3 regions of the Modestobacter sp. NPDC049651 genome follow, and region 1 is predicted to be linked to each of the others. Evidence: riboswitches for the same ligand, from Rfam matches in the RefSeq annotation. Region 1 holds a riboswitch; each other region holds the start of a gene.
The links. Region 1 has a riboswitch for thiamine pyrophosphate ahead of thiO (glycine oxidase ThiO). Riboswitches for the same ligand answer to the same signal wherever they lie in the genome.

Region 1 (6,603 bases):
GGCCGTCAGGACCGCGACGGCTCCCGCCGCGACCGCGTCCACCGCCGTGAACGGCCCGTGCAGCAGGAGCACCAGCAGGCCGAGCCCCACGGCGACGAGGAACCCGGCATCAGCCGCGGCGACGGAGAGCAGGTACCCCTGCTGGACAGTCCTGCGGGGCCAGCCCGTCCGCCGCCCGGCGCGGGTCAAGGCCGCCAGCCCGGCCGTCCCCCCGGACTTCACCACCGCGTTCAGCGCGACCGCGGCCACCGAGGCCCGGCACAGCTCGGGCACGTCGCGCCTGGTCAGCGCGGCGCCGGCCGACCGCAGCGCCGTCCCGTGGACCAGCGCCCAGGCCGCCCACCAGACCAGCAGCCCACCGCCCAGCACCGCCAGCCAGGCCGGCGAGCCGGTCCGCACCGCCCGGCCGGCGGCCCGCAGGTCGGCGCGCTGCGACCACGCGGTCGCGGCGGCGGCCACCACCAGCAGGGCGGTCAGCCACGCGGCCGGCCGCCCCGGCCGGTGCACGCGGCGCGCAGCGGGCGAGGTGGTCACGGCCAGGCACGTTAGGACCGCCGCCGCGCCTCCGGCAGCCTCCACCAGGGAACTGGCAGCCGGGGATGGCAGGTTCCCAGGCGTCTCCCAGCCGCCCGGTGACCGGCGCGGTGGGGTGGCTTCCCACCAGGGGGTCCGAGGACTAGGACCTGTGCATGACGACGAGGCGGCAGTTCCTGTGGGGCGCCGGGGTCGGGGCGGCCGGGCTGGCGGTGGGCGCGACCGGCGGCGCGCTCGTCGCGGACGACGACGACGCGGTGCGGCAGCGCGCGACGGCCCGGGCCGAGCAGCGCTTCCTGGAGGCCGGTGGCGCCGCCGACGAGGGCGAGGGGGTGGCCCGCCTGGGGACGCGTCGGGTCATCTGGAACACCACGGTCACCGAGCCGATCGCGGCGATCACCTTCGACGACGGGCCGACCCCCGAGTACACCCCGCGCATCCTCGACGCCCTGGACCGCGCCGGGCTCACCGCCACCTTCAACATCATGGGCTGGAACGCGGTGCACCACGCCGACGTGCTGCGCGACGTGGTCGCGGCCGGGCACGAGATCGGCAACCACACCTGGACGCACCGCGACCTGACCACGCTCGACGCCGCGCAGACCCGCGAGGAGCTGGTGCGCTGCCGGGACGAGGTCGAGGCGCTGCTCGGCCGGCCGTTCACCAGCTTCCGGCCACCCCGCGGCGAGCTCACCGGCTACGCGCTGCGGATCGCCGCCGAGCTGGGCTACGACACCTACATCTGGTCGGTCACCCGCGGGCCCGGCGACAAGAAGGAGGTGCGCGAGATCAGCGACTACATGGGGCGGACGGTCGAGGCCGGCGACGTCCTGGGCCTGCACGACGGCATCGGCCAGGGCACCTTCCACCCGGACGCCGCCTTCGCGCGGGCACTGGCGGACCGGCGGGAGCTGGAGGTGCGCGCCCTGCCGACCGCGCTGCAGCAGATCGCCGACCGCGGGATCTCGCTGATCAGCGCCAACCGGTTGCTCGCGCGCAGCGTGCCCGAGCCGATCGGCGGCACCGGCGGGACGTCCTGACAGCGGGCGTCAGACCCGGACGATGACCCCGCGCCGCACGAGCGCGGCGCACACCGCCCAGATCACCGCGACCGACAGCACCGGGTACAGCACCGCGGCGGTCAGCGCCCCCACGACCGAGGTCAGCCAGCCGTCGACCACCGGCTGCACGGTGGGCGCCAGGACGGCGCGGAACACCACCTCGGAGAAGACGAACGCCACGATCGCGTTGAGACCCAGCACCTCGGGCACCCGCAGCGGACCGACCAGCCCGCGCCCGTCGACCACCCAGTGCGCCAGGGCCAGCGCCAGCAGCGCGATCCCCCCGGTGACCAGCACGAACGACGGCGACCACAGCCGCTTGTTGACCGGGACCAGCGGCGCCAGCGCCAGGCCGGTGACCAGCAGCGCCGCGCCGCCGGCAGCCAGCCGGGTCAGCGCCGCCCGCCCGGCGCCGGCCTGCAGCACGCGCCCGGCGAGCACGCCCAGGTAGACGGTGACCGCGCTCGCCAGGTACGAGTGCGGCGCCTCGGCGGAGAACGGCAGCCCCAGGACGGCGTCGAACGAGTGCGCCCACGACCGGTCGGGGTCCGCCCCGCCGGCGACGGTGAGCACGCTGAGCGCGGCCAGCACGCCGGCCGCCGTCGGCAGCTGCGCCCGGCGGGGCAGCCGCAGCAGCAGCCAGCAGAGCAGGTACGCGCCGGCGATGTGCCCGAGCACGCCCACGCCGGCGATCGGGGAGCCGTACTTCACCGTGACCACCAGCCAGCCCAGCACGGCGAGCTTCGCCACCCGGGTCAGCGCCGGCCGGGGCCGGTCCGCCCGCCGGGAGAACGGCATGGACACCCCGACGACCAGCAGGAACACCGGGAAGACGACGTCGGCGACGTGCAGCCCGTCCCACGACGCGTGCTCCAGCTGGGCCGGGATCGCCGGGTTGCCGCGGTTGTCGACGAACAGCATCCCGACCACGGCGAGGCCGCGCAGCACGTCGACCCCGCGCAGCCGGGGCCGGGACGGGGCACCCGCCGGTGCCGGCGCGGAGGGCGCGGCGGCCTCCCGGCGGGGCGCCACCAGGTGGGTCGTCATCCCTCCACGCTAGGACGGTCCGGCCCGTCCCGCCTGGTCAACGACGGGTTCTGGGCCACCGCGCAGGCCGCGCACAGCCGCTCCCGGGACGCCGGACGCGGGGAAGGCCGTCCCCACCGGGCTCAAGTTCGCGCTACCGTCCGCCGACCATCCCCAGCAGAGGGGTGAGGGACCCGCCACCGGACCACCGGCCGGCGACCACGACCAGGCCGGACGGGGAGTTGCAGCGTGGCGGAGACGAGCAGGCGGCGGTTCCTGCTGGGCGCCGGGGCGACCGGGTTCGCGCTGGGGCTGGGATCGGCGGGCGTGGTGGCCGACACCGTCGCCGGCAACGGCCCGGTGGCGCTGCCGCTGCCCCGCAGCGGGCACGACTTCCGCGAGCGCGACCTCGAGGGCGCCGCGTTCCCGGAGGTCGTCGAGGAGCCGGGGCGCTTCGGGATGAACCGGGTCATCTGGTCGGTGCCGACCACCCGGCCGCTCGCCGCGCTCACCTTCGACGACGGCCCCACCCCCGAGTACACCCCGCGGGTCCTGGAGGCCCTGCGGGAGGCCGGGGTGACCGCGACGTTCAACGTCATGGGGCACAACGCCGTGGCGCACAAGAGCCTGCTGCGCGAGGTCGTCGCCGCCGGGCACGAGCTCGGCAACCACACCTGGAGCCACCTCAACCTGACCCGGCTGACCCCCGCGGAGACCCGCGAGGAGATCGTCCGCTGCGCGGAGACGGTGGAGGACCTGGTCGGGCAGCGGCTGGCCGGGTTCCGCCCGCCCCGCGGCATGGTCACCGGCTACGCGCTGCGGGTCTGCGCCGAGCTCGGCTACGACGTCTGGGTGTGGTCGTGCACCCGCGGGCCGGACGGCGTCGGTACCACCGACGTCGTCGCCGACCACCTGGGCGCGCTGGTCTCCCCCGGCGACGTCGTCGACCTGCACGACGGGCTGGGCCGCGGCACGTTCCAGCCCGGCACGGCGTTCACCGCCGGCCTGGCCGCCCGGCGCGAGGTCGAGGTGCGGGCCCTGCCCAGGGTGCTGCGCCGGGTCGCCGAGCGCGGCATCACGCTGACCAGCGCCGGCCGGCTGCTCGCCGCGGGCACCGGCGGCGCGGACGACGTCCCCACCGCCCAGCGCACCGGCACCGCCTGACCGCTCAGTCGACCGCGCAGGCCGGGCGCAGGGTGTGCCAGGACGTCTGCTGCTGGAACCAGGCGCCGGCGTCGAGCAGCAGGTCCTCCCCGCCGATCGCGGCGGTCAGCTGCACGCCGACCGGCATGCCGGAGCGGGGGTGCCGGCCGGCGGGCAGCGCCAGCGTCGGGCCGGCGTGCAGCGACCACGGCGCGGTCAGCTGGATCAGCCGGCGGGTGACGGTGCGCACGTCGCCGCCGGCGCCGGCCCGCGGGACGTCGTCCGACAGGGTCGGGGTGAGCAGCACGTCGACCTCGGTGAACACCTCGTCCAGGCCGCGCTGGTACTCCGCCCGGACGGCGAGCGCCTGCTCGAGGTGGCCCTCGGTGAGCCCCTCGCCCAGCCGGACCCGGGCCAGCGTGTCGGGGTGGAACAGGTCGGGGGTGCCCAGCCGGTCGCGGTGCACGTCGAGCAGGCCGGCGTAGACGATCGTGTAGAGCACGTCCTGGGCGGCGCCGATGCCGGGCACCTGCACCGGCACCAGCTCGCTGCCGGCCGCGGCGAAGTCGTCCGCGGCCGCCGCCACCACCTCGGCCACCCCGGGGTCCAGGTCGTCGAACCACAGCTCCGGCAGCCCGATCCGCCGCGGCGGGGCGGGCTGCGGGGCGCGCACCGGCCGGCCGGCCAGCACCGCGAACGCCCGGGCGACCAGGTCGACGGTGCGGGCGATCGGGCCGACGGTGTCGACCAGCTCGCACATCGGGAAGGTGCCGACGCCGGGCACGACCGAGGTGCCCGGCCGCAGCCCGGTCACCCCGCACGCCGCGGCCGGCAGCCGTACCGAGCCGCCGGTGTCGGTGCCCAGCGCCAGGTCGACCAGCCCGGCCGCGACCGCGGCCCCCGACCCGCCGCTGGACCCGCCGGGCACCCGGTCGAGGTCCCAGGGGTTGCGCACCGGGCCGGCCGCGGAGTTCTGCGAGGTGACCCCGACCGCGAACTCCGACAGGTTCAGCTTGGCCACGATCTCGGCACCGGCGTCCCGCAGCCGGGCGACCACCTCGGCGTCGGCGTCGGGCACCCGGTCGCAGAAGAACAGCGAGCCGCAGGTGGTCCGGACGCCGGCGGTGTCGATGTTGTCCTTGACGCCGACCCGCACCCCGGCGAGCGGACCGTCGGCGGCGTGCGCCAGCGGCGGGTCGATCCGGGTGAGGACGGCGTTGGTCGCCGCCGCCACCTCGGCGGCCCGTGCGGCGACACGCGAGGCCGCGCGGTCCGGGGTGTCTACGGTCACATCGGGAGCCTGCCACGAAGCGGGCGCCGGGCGACCCGCACGCGACCCCGCAGCTCGGGAGGCCGCCGGCCGGGGCCTAGGCTGGCGGGCAGACGTGCGGGAGCCCGGGGTGGACCGGGCTGAGAGGGCGGCTGGACACGCTGCCGACCGCGGGACCTGATCCGGGTAATGCCGGCGTGGGGAGCGTGCAGTGCGCAGCGGTGGTGCCGTGCTCGTCGCCGGCGGCGGCCTGGTCGGGCTGGTGGTGGCCTGGCGCGCGGCGCAGCGCGGCCTGGCGGTCACCGTGGTGGACGACGCCCCGGGCGCCGGCGCGTCGCGCGCGGCCGCCGGCATGCTCGCGCCGGTCACCGAGGCGGCCTACGGCGAGCAGGCGCTGCTGCGGCTGTGCGCCGCCTCGCTGGACCGCTACCCGGCGTTCGTCGCGGAGCTGGAGGCGGCGTCCGGACGGCGGGTCGGGCTGCGCACCGCCGGCACCCTGGTCGTCGGCTTCGACGCCGACGACATGCGGGCGCTCGACGCGCTGCACGCCTTCCAGACCGAGCTCGGGCTGGCCGCCGAGCGGCTCTCCTCCCGGGACACCCGCCGCCGCGAGCCAGCGCTGACCCCGCGGCTGCGCGGCGGGCTGCTGGTGCCCGGCGACCACTCGGTCGACGGCCGGTCGCTGCACGCGGCGCTGCTGGCCGCCGCGGGGTCCGCGGGTGTGCGGTTCGTGCCCGGCCGGGCCGCGGCGGTGCGGGTGGACGGCGGCCGCGCCACCGGCCTGGAGCTCACCGACGGCACCGCGCTGGCCGCCGACCAGGTCGTCGTCGCGCTCGGCGCGCACAGCGGGCGGCTGCCCGGCGTCCCGGCGCTGCCCGTGCGGCCGGTGAAGGGGCAGGTCCTGCGGATGGCCGGCGCCGACGGGCTGCTGACCGGCACGGTGCGGGCACTGGTGCGCGGCCGGCACGTCTACCTGGTGCCCTACGGCGAGGGCCGGCTGGTGGTCGGCGCGACCGTCGAGGACCGCGGCTTCGACGACACCGTCACCGCCGGCGGCGTGTACGAGCTGCTGCGGGACGCCGTCGAGGTGCTGCCCGGCGTCACCGAGCTGGAGCTGACCGAGACCCTGGCCCGCTGGCGGCCCGGCACCCCGGACAACGCGCCGGTGCTGGGTCCGTCCGGCGTCCCCGGGCTGGTGCTCGCCACCGGCCACCACCGCAACGGCGTGCTGCTCACCCCGGTCACCGGCGACGCGGTCGGCGAGTTCCTCGCCACCGGTGTGCTGCCCGAGGTCGCCGCGCCCTTCACCCGAGACCGCTTCGAGCAGCAGGAGGTCCTGTGCAGGTGACCGTGAACGGCGAGGCCGCCGAGCTGGCCGAGGGCGCCACCGTGGCGGGCCTGGTGGCCCAGCGGAGCGCCGGCCACAGCCGGGTGGCCGTCGCCCTCAACGGCGGCGTCGTCCCGCGCAGCAGCTGGGAGCGCACCACCCTCTCCCCGGGCGACACCGTCGAGGTGCTCGCCCCCACCGCCGGAGGCTGACATGACCGTGACCGAGACCGACCCCGTCCC
Region 2 (6,603 bases), 260 kb from region 1:
ACGACCACCTCCCGGCGGGGCGGGTCGCCGGCCCGCCGGCCGACCGGGGCGCCGTCCACCACCAGGTCGGCGAGCGCGGCGCAGCGGCGGGCGGTGAGGCGTTCCCGCGGGAACGCCTCACCCCCGGCGCAGCCGTCGTGATCGGCTGCGTGGGCGGCGGCGCGCTTCGCCGCCGCGCGGTCCCGGCGGGTGTCGCGCTCGACCCGCGAATCGACGGCGGTCACGAAGGCCGCACCCTGCTCGGCGTCCAGCCGCAGCCGGACGGAGAGCATGCCGTCGGCGTCCCACCACCACTCGCACGTCCGCTTGGCCGCGATGCGCTCGGCCTCGTCCGCGGCGTCCTGCGCGTCCTGCACCTCCGTCCGTCGCCAGGCGCGCACGACCCGCTCGAGCTGGCCGGCGGTCAGGTGCCCCGCCAGCTCGACGAGCTCCGCCTCCGTGCCGGGCTCCGCGACCCGGGTCAGCGCCCGCACCTTGGAGTACGACAACCGGCCGGCCGCGAACGCCGCCGCGGTCAGCGGCAGCGCGCCGAGCGCGCGGGCGACCCGCACGTGCTCGCGGGCCGGACCGGGCGCCAGGCCGCACCGCCAGGCCAGCCAGTGGGCGCAGGAGCGGACCCCGACCCCGCCCCAGCCCTCCCGCCGGTCGAACTCCGCCACCAGCGCGAGCCAGGCGGCCGTGGCCGCGGCCAGCCGCACGGCACCGGAGGTGATCTCCCGCTCCAGGTCGGCGAGGGACCGCTCCGGCGGGGTCGGGGCGGTCGGGGAGGGGAGAGTCAGGACAGCGGCACCCATGGACCGATGTTGCCCGGGGGGTCTGACAGAACCGCAGGTCAGCGACCTCGGGCGTTCCCGCGGGAACGCCCGACGGTCAGTTCAGCGCGACGTACTGGTCGGCGATCTGCGCCGGCGTGAGCACGTACTGGGCCAGGCTGGCGTGCGCGATGGAGCCGGCGAAGTGCTCGCTGGTGGGCGCGCTCGGCCAGGTCGGGCCGATGGTGTCGTACCCGACCCGCCAGTAGCCGGTGTACTGCTCGGCCTGGGTCACCGACGGGTCAGCGGCGACCTGGCCGCCGTCCACGTACAGCCGCATGCCGGTGCCGGGGGAGAACGTCGCGGTCATCAGGTGCCACGCGCCGTCGTTGTAGCTCTTCGGCGACGTCACGGTGGCCGGCTGCCCGGGGTAGACGCCGAACACCAGCTTGCCGGTGTCGGTCATGTAGACGTGCCGGTCGAACTGGGTCGACGCCGAGCCGTACGTGCCGTTGCCGAACCCGCACAGCTTCCCGCCGGTCCTCGTCTTCGTGCTGAACCAGAGCTGGATCGTGAACGACTCGGGGTCGGTGAGCGAGGTCGTCGTGTAGAGCAGGCTGCTGCTGCCGTCGAACGCGACCGCCTTGTTCACCCCGTTGCCGCAGTTCGGCCCGACCTGGCCGAGCCGCACCGAGCTGTAGGTGCCGACCACCCAGGGGTAGGGGCCGCTGTTGGCCGCGGTGCTGCCGGAGGTCTCCTGCATCGGGAAGTAGGCGTCGGCGGTGGACGCCGCCCCGGCGCAGGTGAAGTAGCGGAACGCCGAGAACGTGTTCGCCGCGGCGGAGGTGCTCGCGGTGAAGGTGGCCTGCGCGGCGCCCGGGACGGCCGCCAGCAGGAGCAGCGCAGCGCCGGCGCCGACCCACCGGCGCCGGGACCCGCCGCGCAGCCGCCACCGCCGTCCGGACGACCCGGAGGGCCCGGAGGACGACGGACCGGACGGCGCGGACGGCGACCGCCGGTACAGCAGCGCCGCGGCGACCAGCCCGGCCAGCGCGACGGCCGTGCCGGCCACCGGCAGCGCCCGGCCCTGCTGCGCCCACAGCACCGGCAGGCCCAGGCCGGGCAGCCGCAGCGTGCCGACCCCGTGCACCGCGGAGGGGTCCACGAGGGCGGTGTCCGCGGCCGCGTTGGCGTCGCCGCGCAGCTGCAGCCCGCCGTCCTCGACCGCGACCAGCCGGTGCAGCCGCAGCCGGCCGGGGGAGTCGGGGTCGTCGACGAGCAGCACCTGGCCGCGGTGCAGGTCGGCGCTGTCGACCGGCCGGACGACGGTGACGTCGCCGGGGGAGATGCTCGGCTCCATCGAGCCGGACATCACCACGGTGGCCTGCCAGCCCAGCAGCGCGGGGACGGTGGAGGCGAGCACCAGCAGCGCGAGCACGCCGAGGGCCGCGCGGGCGGTGGTGGAGACGAGGAAGGCGGCCCAGCTCTGCCGCCACGGGGAGGTGCTCACCGGGTCCGTGCCTCCCAGACGAGGGTGACGCCGGCCGAGCCGCCCTGGGCGGTCGACGGCGTGCTGGCCGGCAGCGACCAGTCGACGCGGTAGCTGCGGGTCTCCGCACCGGCGCCGGACGTCGTCCAGCCCGGCTTCCCCGCCGTCCAGGAGCGCGGGGCGGCGCTCAGCGGGGCGGTCCACACGGCGCCGGCGTCCCCGGGGAGCGCGGTGAAGCCGTTGCAGTTCTTGAAGCTGCCGCCGGCTCCGGCGGTGAGCGTGACCGAGAGGTAGGTGGCCAGGCCGTTGGTGGTCGTCACGTTGCTGACGTACGGCCGGACGTCGACCGGCGCGGAGCCCGTCGCGGTCACCTGGATGCACCGGCTGCCGGAGGCCCCCGGCTTGATGCCGGTGACGGTGAACAGGCTGCCGCCGGCGTCGTCGTCGGTCAGCGTGATCGTGCCGGTGGTCACCGTGGGCAGGTTGCGTGCGGCGGAGGCGTCGCTGAACCCGGCGTAGGCCGAGTGCCAGACCAGTCCCGCGGCCGCGAGCAGCGCGAGGCCGCCGGCCGTGGCGGAGCCGACGCGGGCAGCCCGCGGGGGAACCCGCCGGGTCGCTGCTCGCAGTCGTCTCCGCATGCTCCGAGCTTCGGGCGTCGACCCGACTGGATGAAGCCGTCGAGTGACCGGATCACTCCGCAGGGTGACCAGAAGTGGCGGTGTTACGGTCGGCCCCGGCACGGGGTGTCCCACCCGGGACTGAGATCACACCCGTCGAACCTGCTCCAGTTCGCACTGGCGAAGGGATGTCACCGGTGGACGCCACTTCTCTGTCCGCAGCCCGGACGGCACTGCTCCGGAGCACGCCGCTCGTGCACTGCCTCACCAACACGGTGGTGCAGACGCTGACCGCCAACGCGCTGCTCGCCGTGGGCGCCGCCCCCGCGATGGTGGTCGACCCGGACGAGGCCGCCGAGTTCGCCGCCGTCGCCTCCGCGGTGCTGGTCAACGTCGGCACGGTCACCCGGCCGACCGCCGAGGCGATGCGGGCCGCCGCCCGGGTCGCCGGGGAGGTCGGCACCCCGTGGGTGCTCGACCCGGTCGCCGTCGGCGGGCTGACCTTCCGCACCGGGCTCGCCGCCGAGCTGGTCGGGCTGCGGCCCACCGTCGTGCGGGGCAACGCCTCGGAGGTGCTGGCCACCGCGGGGGCCGGCACGGGCGGCCGCGGCGTCGACAGCACGGCCACCCCCGAGGACGCGCTGGACGCCGCCGCCGAGCTCGCCCGCCGCACCGGCGGCGTGGTCGCGGTCAGCGGCCCGGTCGACGTCGTCACCGACGGGACCCGCACCGTCCGGGTCGGCGGCGGATCCGCGCTGCTCACCCGCACCACCGGCGCCGGCTGCGCGCTCGGCTCGCTGGTCGCCGCCTACGTCGCCGCCACCGGCGACCCGCTCACCGGCACGGTGGCCGCGCACGCCCACGTCGCGGTCGCCGCCGAGCGCGCCGCGGCCCGCGCGGAGGGGCCCGGCACGTTCGCCGTCCACTGGCTCGACGCGCTCGACGCGGTGGACGCCGCCGCGCTGGCCGGGGCGCAGGTGTCCTGATGCGCCGGCCGTTCGACCCGACGCTCTACCTGGTCACCGACACCGCGCTGGCCGCTCCCCGGTCGGTGCCGGAGGTCGTCGCCGCCGCGGTCGCCGGCGGGGTCACCGCCGTCCAGGTGCGCGACAAGACCGCCTCCCGCCGCGACCTGCTGGCCCTCACCCGAGCGGTGCAGGACGTGTTGCCGCCGACCGTCGCGCTGTTCGTCAACGACGCCGTGGACGTCGCGCTGGTCGCCGGCGCCGACGGGGTGCACGTGGGCCAGGACGACCTGCCCGCCGGCGAGGTGCGCCGGCTGCTCGGCCCGGACGCGCTGATCGGCGTCTCCGCAGGCACACCCGACGAGCTGGCGACCGTCACCGCGCTGCCCGCCGGCACGGTCGACCTCGTCGGCATCGGCCCGGTCTGGGCCACCCCGACCAAGCCCGACGCCGGCGCCGCCCTCGGACCGGCCGGGGTGCGGGCCGTCGCCGACGCCGCCCGCGCGGCCGGGCTGCGGACGGTCGCGATCGGCGGCATCCACGCCGACACCGCGGGCGAGGTGGCCGCGGCCGGGGTCGACGGGATCTGCGTGGTCAGCGACATCTGCGCGGCCGCCGACCCGGCGGAGTCCGCGCGGCTGCTGCGGAAGGCGATCGGCCGGTGAGTGCGGCCGTCGCGCTGACCATCGCCGGGAGCGACCCCAGCGGCGGCGCCGGTGTGCAGGCGGACCTCAAGACCTTCAGCGCGCTGGGCACCTACGGCACCGCGGTCCTCACCGCGCTCACCGCGCAGAACACCCAGGGCGTCACCGGCGTGCACGGGGTGCCGGCGGACTTCGTCGCCCTGCAGGTGCACACCCTGCTCGCCGACGTGACGGTGCACGCCACCAAGCTCGGCATGCTCGGCACCGCCGAGGTGGTCCGCGAGGTCGCCCGGCTGCTCACCGACCGGCCGGCCGGGCCGGTGGTCGCCGACCCGGTGATGGTGGCCACCAGCGGCGACCGGCTGATCAGCGAGGAGGCGATCGCCGCCGTCCGCGACGAGCTGCTGCCGGTCAGCGACCTGATCACCCCCAACGTGCCCGAGGCCGCGGCGCTGCTGGACACCGCGCCGGCGACCGGCTTCGACGAGCTGGCCGGGCAGGCCGAGGCGCTGCGGGCGCTCGGCCCCGCCGCGGTGCTGCTCAAGGGCGGCCACCTGGGCGGCGACGAGAGCGTCGACGTGCTGGTCACCGCGGCCGGGGTGACCACCACCCGCCGGCCGCGGGTCGCGACGACCGCCACGCACGGCACCGGCTGCACGCTCTCCTCGGCGCTCGCGGCGCTCGCCGCCCGGGAACGTTCCACGGGAAACCCGGTCGACTGGGTGCCGCTGGTCGAGCGGGCGCGGGACTTCCTGCAGGCCGCGCTCGAGTCCGGCGCGGCGCTCGGCGTCGGGCACGGGCACGGCCCGGTGCACCACTTCGCCGGCTGGTGGTCCGCGTGACCTTCACCGAGGAGGCCTGGACGGCGACCGCCGGGCTGCGCGCCGCGATCGAGGAGCTGGCGTTCCTCACCGAGCTGGGCGAGGGCACGCTCGCCCCCGCGGCCTTCCGGCACTACCTGGAGCAGGACGCGCTCTACCTGGCCGGGTACGCGCAGGCGCTGGCGCTGCTGGCCGCCCGCGCCCCCGACCCGGACGCCGCCGCGTTCTGGGCGGAGTCCGCGGCGGTCACCCGCACCGTCGAGCTGGCGCTGCACGCGGACCTGCTCGGCTCGCCGCTGCTCGCGCCGGCGAGCGAGGAGCTGCTGCACTCGCCGTCCTGCCTGGGCTACGTGTCCTACCTGGTCGCGGCGGCGGCGACGGCGCCCTACGCGGTCGCCGCGGCCGCGGTGCTGCCCTGCTACTGGGTCTACGCCGACACGGGGGTGCGGCTGGCCGCGACCGCCCGCAGCGCCCCGGACCACCCGTACGCCCGCTGGGTGGCCACCTACGACGACCCGGCCTTCCAGGAGTCGGCCCGCCGCGCCCGCGCGCTGGTCGACGCCGCCGCCGAGCGGTCCCCGGCGGACGTGCCGGCGATGCACCGCGCGTTCGCCACCGCCACCCGCTACGAGCTCGAGTTCTGGCGGTCGGCGCACGAGCAGGAGACCTGGCGGCTGCCGCTGGGCTGAGCCGCTCAGTCGTCCTCGGCGAGCACCTCGCGCAGCACCCGGGCGGCCATCTCGTCGCCGCCGGCCGCGGCCACCGAGAAGTGCTCGATCGCGCCGTCCACGTCGCCGGCGTCCAGCAGCAGGACGCCGAGGTTGTGGTGGGAGTGCAGGTCGCCGCCCTCGATGCCGGCCCGGTAGGCGGCGGCCGCGGCGACGTCGTCGGACAGCTCGTCGCGGTACAGGTTGCCCAGCGGCAACCAGCTGGCCACCTCCCCGCGCAGCGCGCCCTCCTCCAGCAGGGTGCGCGCCTCGGCCACCCGGCCGGTGTCGCAGAGCAGGTCGGCCAGGCTGGTGCGGGCGTGCTCGTACACCTCGGCGCCGTCGCGCAGCCGCTGCTCCAGCGCCGGGTCGTGGGTGGCGTTCCACCGCCAGGTGGCGAGCGTCGCCGCGGCGACCTCGTCCCCGGCGTCCGCGGCCACCTGCACCCAGTGCCAGGCCTCCAGCTGCCGCCCGGACTCGCGCACGCTGTGCGCCAGCTGCAGCGCCGCGGCCGCATCACCCGCGCCGGCCGCCGCGCGGAACTCGGCCTCCGCGTCGTCCGCCCGGCCCTGCGCCTCCAGCACCTGGCCCAGCTCGTACCAGCCGCC
Region 3 (6,603 bases), on a different contig from region 1:
TCGGCATTCCGTTCGCGCTGGTGCCGCTGGTCTGGCTGACCAGCAAGCGGTCGCTGATGGGCGCCTGGGTGAACCGCCGGGTCACCACGGTGACCGGCGCGCTCGTCGCCGCCCTGGTGGTCGGGCTGAACCTCTACCTGCTGGCCGGCTTCGTCAGCTGACCTGGGCGTCGACGAAGACGTCGGCCCCCAGCCGCAGCCAGGGCAGCAGCATGTCGGCGGCGAGCACCACCCCGGCCGAGCCGTCGACCGGGCAGAGCGAGAGCGAGAGCCGCACCTGGGCGCCCGCCGTCCGGACCAGGTCGGGGTACACGCCGCAGGCCGCGAGCTGGTCCAGCGCCCCGCGGAGCACCTGCTCCAGCGCCAGCTGCCGGGCCACCGGGTCGGCGGCCTCCACCCGGGCGGTCGGCAGGTGCAGCACCGGGCGGCCGTGGGCGTCGGTGGTCAGCGCGGCGCGGCCGGCGTCGGTGAGCAGGTCCACCGGCCCGTCGAGCCAGCAGGACGCCGACACCAGCAGCCCGTCGGCGTCCGTCACTCCCCGACCTCGGCGAACAGCGGGAACGCGCTGCTGACCCCGGCCACCGCCGGCTCGGGACCCCCGGCCTCCGCCGCGACGTCCGCCGGCACGACCAGCTCGATCCCGTCGCCCTCCGGCCGGGCGGCGGCCGCGCCGACCAGACCGGGGTGCCCCGCCGCGAGCCGAGCCGCCTCGTCCCGCAGCTCGCCGGGCCGGAACGCGGTGCCGACCACGGTGACCGCCAGCCCCGCGGGGGCGGAGTCGACCACCTGCTGCACGCGGCCGGGCAGCTCCCCGAACCAGCGCACCGTCACGCGGGTGCGGTCCAGGCTCAGCCCCGGCGTCCCGAAGTCCGGGGAGTCGCCGGCGGCGGCGCTGAGCCGCTCGAGCAGGTCGTAGACCTCCGCCCGGGTGCCCGGGTAGACGACGTACTCGCCGTGCCCGACCCCCGGCGACGGCGGCGCGGACCGGCGGGGCTGCGAGCGCTTGGGCATGCCCGCATCCTGCCCGCACCGATGAGAACGGCGACCTGGCACCGTCTCCCCCTCGACACCCCACCGAGCGAGGAGCAGCACATGGGCGCGATCAGGGTCCACGAGTTCACCACCGTCGACGGCGTCGTCGACGCCCCGATGTGGACGATGGACTACGGCTTCCCCGACGACCTGTCCGCCTCCATCGGCGCGATCACCGCCCCGGCCCAGGGCATCCTGCTCGGCCGGCGGACCTTCGAGATGTTCGCGCCGGCCTGGTCGACCCGCACCGCCGAGGACGACCCCGGTGCCCCGTTCTTCAACGACACTCCCAAGTACGTGGTCAGCTCGACGCTGGCCGACGCCGAGCCGGTGTGGCGGAACTCGACCTCGATCGGCGGCTACGACGCAGCCCGCATCCGCGCCCTGAAGGACGAGGGCGACCTGTACGTCAGCGGCAGCGCCACCCTGGTGCGCGCGCTGCTGGCCGACGGCCTGGTCGACGAGCTGCACCTGTACGTCTACCCGCTGGCGGTCGGCACCGGGCTCCGGCTGTTCCCCGAGGGGACGGCGCAGCGGCTGGCCCTGCTCGGCAGCGAGCAGCTGAGCAACGGGGTCGCCCACCTCACCTACGGACCCGCGGCCGCATGATCTGACCGTGGAGATCGCGGGAGCACGGATCTGGGTCACCGGCGCGTCGACCGGCATCGGCGCGGCGCTCGCGGCCGAGCTCGCCGACCGCGGCGCGCGCGTGGCGGTCAGCGCCCGCACCGCCGAGCAGCTCGCCGCGGTGGCCGGGGACCGGATGGTCGCCGTCCCGGTCGACGTGACCGACCGGGCGGCCACCGTCGCCGCCGGGCAGCGGGTGCGCGAGGCGCTGGGCGGGCTGGACGTGGTGGTGGCCAACGCCGGCACCTGGTCGCGGTTCCACGTGGAACCGTGGGACTCCGACCTGTTCGCCGAGCACCTGCAGGTCAACGTGATGGGTGCGGTGCACACCTTCGAGGCGGTGGTGCCGCAGATGCTCGCCGCCGGGCGGGGGCGGCTGGTGGGCGTGGCGTCGGTCGCCGGCTACCGCGGGCTGCCCGGCTCCGAGGCCTACAACGCCGGCAAGGCCGCGCTGATCAGCCTGCTGGAGAGCCTGCGCGGGTCGCTGGCCCCGCGCGGCGTCGTCGTCCAGACGGTCAACCCCGGCTTCGTGCGCACCCGGATGACCGACCGGAACCGGTTCCCGATGCCGTTCCGGGTCGAGGTGGACGCCGCGGCGCGCACGATCGCCGACGGCATCGCCCGGGACAAGGCGGAGATCGTCTTCCCGCTGCCGATGGCGCTGCTCATGAAGACCGCCCGGCTGGTGCCGCCGCGGGCGTGGACGGCGCTGACCGCCGCGATGGCCCGCCGCGGCCTGCACGGCGGGCCCGACCGCCGCACCGAGGGCTGAGCGGGGCCCGCAGCGTGGATCAGGTCCCCTGATCCACGACTGGCCCCCTGCACCAACGCTGCTGCAGGGGGCCAGCCGGTGATCAGGTCACCTGATCACTGCCTCAGGCGCGGGGGCCGCCGGCGACGTAGATGACCTGGCCGGACACGAACCCGGCCGCCTCGCTGGTGAAGAACGACACCGTGTGCGCGATGTCCTCGGGCTGGCCGACCCGGTGCACCGGGATCTCCTTGGCGGCCATCTCCTTGAACTGCTCGAACGGCACGCCCACCCGCTCGGCGGTCGCGATCGTCATCTCGGTCTCGATGAAGCCCGGGGCGATGGCGTTCGCGGTGACGTTGTAGCGGCCCAGCTCGATGGCCAGGGTCTTGGTGAAGCCCTGCATGCCGGCCTTCGCCGCGGAGTAGTTGACCTGGCCGCGGTTGCCCAGCGCGGAGACGCTGGAGAGGTTGACGATCCGGCCCCACTCGGCGGCGACCATGTGCTTCTGGGCGGCCCGGCTCATCAGGAAGGCGCCGCGCAGGTGCACACCCAGGACGGCGTCCCAGTCGTCGACCGACATCTTGAACAGCAGGTTGTCGCGGGTGATCCCGGCGTTGTTCACCAGCACCGTCGGGGCGCCGAGCTCCTGGGCGACCCGCTCGACGGCGGCGGTCACGCTGGCCTCGTCGGCGACGTTCGCGCCCACGGCCAGCGCCTCGCCGCCGGCGCCCTGGATCGCCTCGACGGTGCCCGCGCAGGCGCCCTCGTCCAGGTCGAGCACCGCGACCTGCATGCCGTCGGATGCCAGCCGCTTGGCGATGGCCGCGCCGATCCCGCGCGCCGCGCCGGTGACGATCGCCGTCCTCTGCTGTGCCACTGCGTCTCCTCGTCGAGTCGTGGTGGGCGCGCGGAGGCGCGCCGTGTCCCCCACAGGCATAGCACCAGCCGCGTGCGGGCTCCTGCCGGGGCCGGTGCGGGAGGCCGGCAACACGCCGTCCCGCCGCGCAACTGTCGGCCCCCGGGCGCACCCTGCCTGCATGGCCGACGACCGCCCGCAGCTGCCCGGCAGCACCCGCCGCCCGCTCCCCGCCGCCCGCCCGGCGGGCGACCTCGACCCCAGCGCCCCGGTGGACGTCACGGTCGTCCTGCGCCGCCGCGCCGAGCTGCCCCCGGCCGGCCCGGCCCGTGCGCCGCTCAGCCGCGAGGAGCTCGCTGCCGCCTACGGTGCCGACCCCGCCGACCTGGCCGCCGTGCGCGCCGCGCTCACCGCGGAGGGGCTCGAGGTGGTCGACGAGGACGCCGCCTCGCGCCGGGTGCACGTGCGCGGCGACGTCGCGACGCTGCGCCGGGTGTTCGCCGCGGACCTCGCGGAGGTGCGGTCGCCGGACCCGGTCACCGGCCGACCGGTCACCCACCGCCAGCGCAGCGGGCCGCTGGCGGTGCCCGCACCGCTCGCCGAGATCGTCACCGCCGTGCTCGGCCTCGACGACCGGCCGCAGGCCCGTGCCCTGTTCCGGCCGGCCACGGCCGTCGACACCACGTTCAGCCCGCTGGAGCTCGGCCGGGTCTACCGGTTCCCCGCCGGCACCGACGGCAGCGGGCAGACGCTGGCCGTCCTGGAGCTCGGCGGTGGCTACACCGACGCCGACCTCGCCGCGTACTGGCAGTCGATCGGCCTGACCGACCCGCCGCGGGTGACCGCGGTCGGTGTGGACGACGGCGCGAACACCCCGGAGGGTGATCCGGACGGCGCCGACGGCGAGGTGCTGCTGGACATCGAGGTGGCCGGGGCGCTCGCTCCCGGCGCCGACCTGGTCGTCTACTTCGCCCCCAACACCGACCGGGGGTTCCTCGACGCGCTCAGCACGGCCGTGCACGCCGACCCGACGCCGACCGCGGTGAGCATCAGCTGGGGGCAGAGCGAGGACGAGTGGACCGCGCAGGCGCGCACCGCGATGGACGACGCCCTGGCCGACGCCGCCGCGCTCGGCGTCACCGTCTGCGCCGCGTCCGGTGACGACGGCAGCACCGACAACGCCACCGACGGGCAGGCGCACGTCGACTTCCCCGCCTCCAGCCCGCACGCCCTCGCCTGCGGCGGCACGACGCTGCACGCCGACCCCGGGACCGGGGCGGTGCGCAGCGAGACCGTCTGGTTCCACGGTGCCGGCAACGGGGGCACCGGCGGCGGGGTCAGCGCGGTGTTCCCGGTCCCGCAGTGGCAGCGCGCGGTCGGGGTGCCGGGCGACGCCGACACCGGCCGGCCGGGCCGCGGGGTGCCCGACGTGGCCGCGGACGCCGATCCGGCCACCGGCTACCAGGTGCGGGTCGACGGCCGGGACACCGTCATCGGCGGGACCAGCGCCGTCTCACCGCTGTGGAGCGCGCTCACCTGCCGGCTGGCGCAGGCGCTGGGACGGCGGCCGGGTCTGCTGCAGCCCGCGCTCTACGCCGGCCTGGAGGCCGGAGAGCCGGCGCCGGGCCTGCGCGACGTGACCACGGGCAGCAACGGCGCCTACCGCGCCGGCCCCGGCTGGGACCCGTGCACCGGCCTCGGCGTACCCGACGGCGAGGCCCTTCTGGCGCGGCTGCGCGGCGACCTCGGCTAAGGTCGCCGGCACAACAGAACACACGACAGGGGAGCGCCGGCAGGGGCGCTGAGAGTGCGGACCACCGCAGACCCTCGAACCTGAACCGGGTCATGCCGGCGTAGGGAGTCTGGAGAGAGTCATGGCCGATCCGGCCGTCCGTCCGTCGGCGGGCACCCGCTGGCGCACCGTCGACATCGTCGTCACCGCCGTGCTCGGCGTCGCTCTCGGCGTCGTCTTCTGGGCGTGGAGCCTGCTGTCGAACGCCCTCACCCCGGCGTTCGCCGGCTTCCCGCCCAGCCAGGCGGTGCTCTACGGGGTGTGGCTGATCGCCGCGGTCGTCGCGCCGCTGGTGGTGCGCAAGCCCGGCGCCGCGCTGTTCGCCGAGCTGATCGGCGCCACCGTCGAGGCGCTGCTGGGCTCGCACTTCGGCACCCTGGTCATCCTCTACGGCCTGCTGCAGGGCGCTGCGGCGGAGGTCGCGTTCGCGCTGTTCCGCTACCGCCGGTTCGGCTGGCTGCAGGCGCTGCTGGCAGGCGCGCTCTCCGGTGTCGCCGCGGCGGTGCTGGACTTCCTCAACTACTACCCGGACTGGACGGCGGGCTGGAAGACCACCTACCTGCTGCTGGTCGTCGCCAGCACCACGGTGATCGCCGGCGCGGGCGGCATGCTGCTCACCCGGGCGCTCGCGGCGAGCGGGGCGCTGTCCTCGTTCGGCGCCGCCGGCCGCACCCGGGTCTGATGGCCGGGCCGGCTGCGGTCCGGCTGACCGGCTGGGGGTTCCGCTACGCCACGCGCAAGGCCTGGGCCGCACGGGACGTCGACCTGCGCGTCGGGCCCGGTGAGCGGGTGCTGCTGACCGGCGCGTCCGGCGCGGGCAAGTCGACGCTGCTGCGCGCCCTCGGCGGCCTGCTGCCCCTGGAGACCGGGGACGCCGAGGGCGAGCTCACCGTCACCGGCAGCTCCGGCACCGGGATCGTGTTCCAGGACCCCGACGCCCAGCTGGTGATGAGCAGGGCCGGGGACGACGTCGCGTTCGGCCTGGAGAACACCGGCACCCCGCCGGCGCAGATCTGGCCCGCGGTCGACGCCGCGCTGGCCGCGGTCGGGTTCCCGTACGGCCGCGACCGGCCCACCGCTGCGCTGTCCGGCGGGCAGAAGCAGCGGCTGGTGCTGGCCGGTGCGCTGGCCGGCGGGCCGGGGCTGCTGCTGCTCGACGAGCCCACCGCGCAGCTGGACCCCCCGGGCGGGGACCTCGTGCGCCAGGCCGTCGTCTCCGCGCTCGCCGACCGCCGGGCCACCCTGGTGGTCGTCGACCACGACGTGGCGGCGTGGCTGCCCCTGGTCGACCGCGTCGTCGAGCTGCTGCCCGGCGGCGGCACCGTCGAGCACCCGCCCGGTTGGCGGCCGGTGCCGCTGCGGCTGCCGGTGCGCCGCCCGGCCCGCGCCGACGGCCCGCCGCTGGTCACCGCGGTGGCGGCCGGCTTCACCCACCGCGGCAGCACGAGCCCGGCGCTGGCGCCGGTGGACGTCGTCCTGCCGGCCGGCCGCACGCTCGCCGTCACCGGCCCGAACGGCACCGGCAAGTCGACGCTCGCCCTGC

Region 2: it holds a riboswitch for thiamine pyrophosphate, as region 1 does, so the genes downstream of both, thiM (hydroxyethylthiazole kinase) here and thiO (glycine oxidase ThiO) in region 1, are expected to answer to the same signal.
Region 3: it holds a riboswitch for thiamine pyrophosphate, as region 1 does, so the genes downstream of both, AB0J00_RS16015 (ECF transporter S component) here and thiO (glycine oxidase ThiO) in region 1, are expected to answer to the same signal.

What each region holds. Positions count from the first base shown of each region.
Region 1 covers NZ_JBFAOG010000003.1:8,839-15,441, forward strand. Annotated here, with positions in the region: gene AB0J00_RS05605 (YbhN family protein) at 1-534, opposite strand, end outside; gene AB0J00_RS05610 (polysaccharide deacetylase family protein) at 690-1,574, shown strand; gene AB0J00_RS05615 (heparan-alpha-glucosaminide N-acetyltransferase domain-containing protein) at 1,584-2,642, opposite strand; gene AB0J00_RS05620 (polysaccharide deacetylase family protein) at 2,871-3,785, shown strand; gene AB0J00_RS05625 (amidase) at 3,790-5,055, opposite strand; TPP riboswitch at 5,148-5,242, shown strand; gene thiO (glycine oxidase ThiO) at 5,246-6,382, shown strand; gene thiS (sulfur carrier protein ThiS) at 6,373-6,573, shown strand; gene AB0J00_RS05640 (thiazole synthase) at 6,575-6,603, shown strand, end outside.
Region 2 covers NZ_JBFAOG010000003.1:272,514-279,116, forward strand. Annotated here, with positions in the region: gene AB0J00_RS06820 (DUF222 domain-containing protein) at 1-794, opposite strand, end outside; gene AB0J00_RS06825 (LamG-like jellyroll fold domain-containing protein) at 871-2,262, opposite strand; gene AB0J00_RS06830 (hypothetical protein) at 2,259-2,879, opposite strand; TPP riboswitch at 2,971-3,064, shown strand; gene thiM (hydroxyethylthiazole kinase) at 3,047-3,844, shown strand; gene thiE (thiamine phosphate synthase) at 3,844-4,488, shown strand; gene thiD (bifunctional hydroxymethylpyrimidine kinase/phosphomethylpyrimidine kinase) at 4,485-5,309, shown strand; gene AB0J00_RS06850 (TenA family transcriptional regulator) at 5,306-5,977, shown strand; gene AB0J00_RS06855 (tetratricopeptide repeat protein) at 5,983-6,603, opposite strand, start outside.
Region 3 covers NZ_JBFAOG010000012.1:17,515-24,117, reverse strand. Annotated here, with positions in the region: gene AB0J00_RS16050 (Nramp family divalent metal transporter) at 1-161, shown strand, start outside; gene AB0J00_RS16045 (hypothetical protein) at 154-534, opposite strand; gene AB0J00_RS16040 (hypothetical protein) at 531-1,010, opposite strand; gene AB0J00_RS16035 (dihydrofolate reductase family protein) at 1,092-1,640, shown strand; gene AB0J00_RS16030 (SDR family NAD(P)-dependent oxidoreductase) at 1,648-2,430, shown strand; gene fabG (3-oxoacyl-ACP reductase FabG) at 2,534-3,289, opposite strand; gene AB0J00_RS16020 (S53 family peptidase) at 3,450-5,021, shown strand; TPP riboswitch at 5,039-5,145, shown strand; gene AB0J00_RS16015 (ECF transporter S component) at 5,143-5,742, shown strand; gene AB0J00_RS16010 (ABC transporter ATP-binding protein) at 5,742-6,603, shown strand, end outside.